2 regions of the Arthrobacter sp. SAFR-023 genome follow, and region 1 is predicted to be linked to the other one. Evidence: predicted binding sites of a transcription regulator. Region 1 holds the regulator's gene; the other holds the start of a gene.
The links. The regulator Rex, encoded in region 1, represses fermentation and respiration genes when NADH is low (regulators of the CRP and FNR family bind a similar motif). The targets are predictions, from matches to a motif close to CTTGTGAANNNNTTCACAAG.

Region 1 (2,448 bases):
GCCTTGGCTGCGCCGTGCAGAATGTCCCCGACGAGCCTGCCCGTGTAGAAGCCGTCCTTCGTCTCACCGACCGTGCCGAGGGCGCCGGTGAGCCCCAGCCGCGTGGAAATCACCGTGGCCACCTCGATCGGCGTCGCAGTGACTAGCCATACCTTCCGGCCCACCCGCAGGTGCTGCTCGGCCAGGGCTTTCGCCCCCGGCCAGATCCGGGAGGCGATCATCTCGTCGTAGACTTCCTCGCCCAGCGCCCGGATGTCCTCCTCCGTGATGCCGGCGGCGAGCCTCAGCGCTGAATCCCGCACCGCGTGGACGTCATTGAGGTTCTCGCCCCGGAGTACGAACTTGAGCTGCTTCCACGCCATCCCCGCAGCCTGCGCCAGCGTGAAGGCTCCGCGCTGGTGCATTTTCCTGGCCACGTGGAACAGGCTCGCCCCGCGCATGAGGGTGTTGTCGACGTCGAAGAAGGCTGCCTCGCCGTGTTGCTGCTTTGCAACCGGACGGTGGGCCACAGCGACGTACTTCTCCTCGGGCATGCCACTGAGTCTAGTCAATGCAGTACCCCGCGGCTGACTGCCGCCGCGTCGCTCACCGCCGGGAACGGCGATACGGTTGAAGCATGGCAAACCCCGACGTCGTTCTCCTCACCAAAGCTGACTGCCACCTGTGCGCAGCGGCGCGCGACGCCGTCGGGCGGGTGACTGCCCGGCTGGGACTTTCGTGGTCGGAGCGGCAGTTGGACTCCGACGACGAACTGCGCGACCGCTATGCCGAGGAGATTCCGGTGGTGCTGGTTGACGGGATCCAGCGCGACTTCTGGAAGATCGACGAGGCCCGCCTGGAGCGTGTCCTGCGCCGCGCCATCGCAGGGGATTAGCCGATTTCGAACAATGGCGCTTGCTTTGTTGACTTAACTGATGGGGATCTAGAGTGGACTCACAACGCGACGCAACGGAGCAGATAGTGACTTCGCTCGATTCACCACCCCAGGCCGTGCCCGGGCCGGCCGGCCCAACTGCGCCCACGGGGGCTGCCGGTAAGCAGATTCCGCCGGCAGCCGTGGCCCGGCTGACGATCTACCTGCGCGCCCTGAACTCCCTGCTGGCCGAAGGCACCGAGCGGGTCTCCTCCGAATCGCTGGCTGAGCTTTCCGGGGTGAGCTCCTCAACGCTCCGCAAGGACCTGTCTCACGTGGGCTCCTACGGCACCCGCGGCGTGGGTTACGAGGTGCAGTACCTGAGCCGCCACATCGCCGCCGCACTGGGCCTGACGCATGACTGGAAGGTCGCGATTGTCGGTGCCGGCAACCTGGGCAAGGCGCTGGCTCGCTACGGCGGCTTCGAATCCAGGGGCTTCGACGTGGTTGCCATCTTCGACGCCGACCAGATGGTGGTGGGCAACGAGGTGGGCTGGCTGCGGGTCAGTGACGTTGCGGACCTGGAAGCGGTCCTGGAGCGGACCGGCACCAACATGGTGGTGCTGGCGCTGCCTGCCGCAGTGGCCCAGAGTATCTGTGACCGGGTGGTGGGCGCCGGCGTGCGCAGCATCCTCAGTTTTGCTCCCGTGATGCTCCAGGTGCCCGACGGCGTGACGCTGAGGAAGGTGGACATGGCCACCGAGCTGCAGATCCTGGCCTACCATGCGCAACGGGCGCAGACGCCCGGCCAGCCGGAGTAACTCCGGCCTTTCAGGAATCCGCGCCCGTTGGCGGCAAGGAACTTGTTGCTTTGCAGGTGCCTGGCGGCTTGCCCGTAGCTGGCAGTGTGGGCTTTGCCTAGCGGCCGTATGGACCGCCCGGCTGCGAGTAGGGGTTGGCGAACGGCTGTGGCTTCTGGAAGTACGGTGCCGCTCCCGGCAGGTACAGCATGATGATCGCGGCGATGCCGAGGAGGCCCACCAGGGTGTTCAGGCCCGCCGGGAAGAGGGTGAACACGGACAGAGCGGCAAAGACGGTGCCTAGAATGCGGGCCCAGTTCTTGCCCTTCCGGACGTTGAACGCCACCAGCGCGTAGAGGCCGGCGCCGATCAGGGCAAAGACCACCATGGTTCCGATGATGAAGCCCTTGACGTCCTCGAACGCGATATCCTGGCCGCTGCCGCGCAGCTGCTCTTCGAACGTGCTCCGCATGGCCGGGTCATCCAGGGTGGGAATCGTGATCAGGATGGACAGGATCCACAGGACGCCCGCAGCGATGATCATCCAGAAGGAATAATTCACCAGCTTCGGGACGCCGTCGCCGGTGGCTGCCTGGGCCTGTTCCGACGGGTACTGCCCGTAGGGGGACTGGCCGTAAGGGCTCTGGCCGTAGGGCGACTGGCCGGACTGCGGCTGTCCATACTGCGGCGGGTTCTGGCCATACTGGGGCTGTCCGTATTGTGGAGCACCCTGTCCGTACTGGGGCGAATTCTGGCCGTACTGTGGTGCGTTCTGGCCGTACTGTGGTGCGTTCT
Region 2 (2,448 bases), on a different contig from region 1:
GGATGCGCTTGGAACGGTTCTCCTGGGACTCGCCCTTGGGGGCGATGCAGTAGATGGTCACCTCGGTCTGGTCCGCGGAGATGGGCCGGAAGTGCCGGATCTGCGAGGAGAACTGGTCCATGATGTAGACGTTCGGGTAGAGGCACAGGTTGCGGGAGATGTTGATCATGAAGTTGGCCATCTCCTCGCCGTACTTGGCCACGAGCTCGTCGCGGCGGTCCCAGAGCGGACGGTCCTGGGGGTTGGTCCACTCCTGCCAGAGCAGCAGGTGGCCGTGGTCGTAGGAATAGAACCCGCCCTTGACCTTGCCCCACTTGCCGGCGTCCATGGCCTTGGTCTTGTTGGCGGAATCCCCGGCGCTGCGGCGGGCCGTGGTGGCTGCGTAGTTCCAGTGCACGGCGGTGACGTGGTAGCCGTCGGCACCGTTCTCGGCCTGGACCTTCCAGTTGCCGTCGTAGGTATAGGTGGAGGATCCGCGCAGCACTTCCAGGCCCTCGGGTGACTGGTCCACTATCGAGTCGATGACCTTGGTGGCATCGCCCAGGTGCTCCTCGAGCGGGAGCACGTCGGCCTTCAGCGAGCCGAACAGGAAGCCGCGGTAGGACTCGAAGCGGGCCACCTTGGTGAGGTCGTGTGAGCCTTCCTTGTTGAAGGTCTCGGGGTAGCCAGCGTTCCGGGAGTCCTTGACCTTCAGCAGCTCGCCGGAGTTCTTGAAGGTCCAGCCGTGGAAGGGGCAGGTGAACGTGGTGCGGTTGTCCGTCTTGCGGCGGCACAGCATGGCGCCTCGGTGCGAACAGGCGTTGACCAGGCAGTTCAGGTTTTCATCCTTGTCCCGGGTGATCATCACGGGGGTGCGGCCGATATAGGTGGTGAAGTAGTCGCCCACGTTGGGGATCTGCGACTCGTGGGCGAGGTACACCCAGTTGCCTTCGAAGATGTGCTTCATCTCGAGTTCGAAGATCTCCTGGTCGGTGAAGATCTCGCGCTTGGCCCGGATGACGCCGTTCTCGCGGTCGTCGATCACGGCGTCGGCAAGGACCTCGCGGGCATGGATCAGGTTCTCGGTCATGGCGTGCTCCCTCATTGGAGATTGCTGGACGGATGGTCGGAGGTCCACTCGGGAAAGGGCTTCGGCGGCGGACGTTGTCCAGCAATTCTTGCCGCTCGTGATTGGCCTCACATCAGGCAAATACCTAGGTTCCACCAAGGGTGTCTTTATGTACCGATAATGACTCAAAAGACGCCTAGTTGATATTTGTAGCGTCCTTATCTGCGCGCCTACGATTGAGACCGACATCACGCGGTGCGGCGCAGGGCATGACGACTGGCCCCGCAGCCCGCGTCGGGTGCAGGAGCCCTTCCTGTCCCCATTCAATGAGGAAGGTGGACATTGTCATGACCCAAACCCCAACGGACAGCCGCACGGAAAACGAAGGCACCGCCGTCGAAGCAGGCACCAAGGCAACCGAGCGGTTCGCAGCGTCGGGCAAGCTCTCCAAGGTGGATGTATCCAAGGAACGGGTGAGCCTGCTGGCCGGCGCGCTGATCAAGGCCGCCAACGACATCGTCGAGGAACACCAGGTCACCTACGAGGAATACAACGCGCTCAAAGCGTGGCTGATCAAGGTCGGGACGGACGGTGAATGGCCGCTGTTCCTCGACGTCTGGCTTGAGCACACCGTTGAGGACGTCAACTCCCAGGACCGCCCCGGCACCGTGGGCACCATTGAGGGCCCCTACTACGTTCCCAACTCCCCGGAACTCCAGACGCCCGCCACGGTTGAAATGCGCGACGGCGAAGAGGGCACCCCGCTGCGCTTCAGCGGCCAGTTCACCGACACCGAAGGCAACCCCATCCAGGGCGCCCATGTGGAGATCTGGCACGCGGACGCCGCCGGTTTCTACTCCCAGTACGCCCCAGGCCTGCCCGAGTGGCTCTTCCGCGCCACCGTCAAGGCTTCAGACGATGGCCGGTTCGAGATCAACACGATGCGTCCGGCGCCCTACCAGATCCCCACGGACGGGGCCTGCGGGCAGCTGATCAGTGCGGCGGGCTGGCACGCCTGGCGTCCGGCGCACATCCACATCAAGGTGTCCGCACCGGGCTACGAGCCGGTCACCCAGCAGCTTTACTTCCCCGGCGACCCCCACAACGCTGACGACATCGCCTCGGCAGTGAAGCCTGAACTGATGCTGGACCCCCGCCCCCGTACCGACGGAAAGGGCGAGGAAGTAGTTTATGACTACGTCCTGGCAAAGCAGGGCCAGAAGAAGTAGCACGCAACTGGGAGATACCCCCGCACGGAGGCGCTCCGGAGCTGAAGCTTCGGAGCGCCTCCGGTTTTTCCGCGCCAGCCAGGAGTTCCGATGAGCCATCCCCGTCCCGACCTGCCCGCCACGTCCGTCGGATCAGCCGTGCTGGTGCCGGAGCCCTTAGTGGAACGCCCG

Region 2: benA (benzoate 1,2-dioxygenase large subunit) is a predicted target of Rex. The motif match lies at 1,164-1,183, and genes of this name have one in related genera.

The regions. Positions count from the first base shown of each region.
Region 1 covers NZ_JBQCMF010000011.1:81,380-83,827, reverse strand. The annotation lists gene ACTHQX_RS13215 (HAD family hydrolase) at 1-533, opposite strand, end outside; gene ACTHQX_RS13210 (glutaredoxin family protein) at 617-874, shown strand; gene ACTHQX_RS13205 (redox-sensing transcriptional repressor Rex) at 961-1,674, shown strand; gene ACTHQX_RS13200 (hypothetical protein) at 1,772-2,448, opposite strand, start outside.
Region 2 covers NZ_JBQCMF010000024.1:4,599-7,046, reverse strand. The annotation lists gene benA (benzoate 1,2-dioxygenase large subunit) at 1-1,069, opposite strand, end outside; gene catA (catechol 1,2-dioxygenase) at 1,396-2,277, shown strand; gene ACTHQX_RS20105 (benzoate/H(+) symporter BenE family transporter) at 2,368-2,448, shown strand, end outside.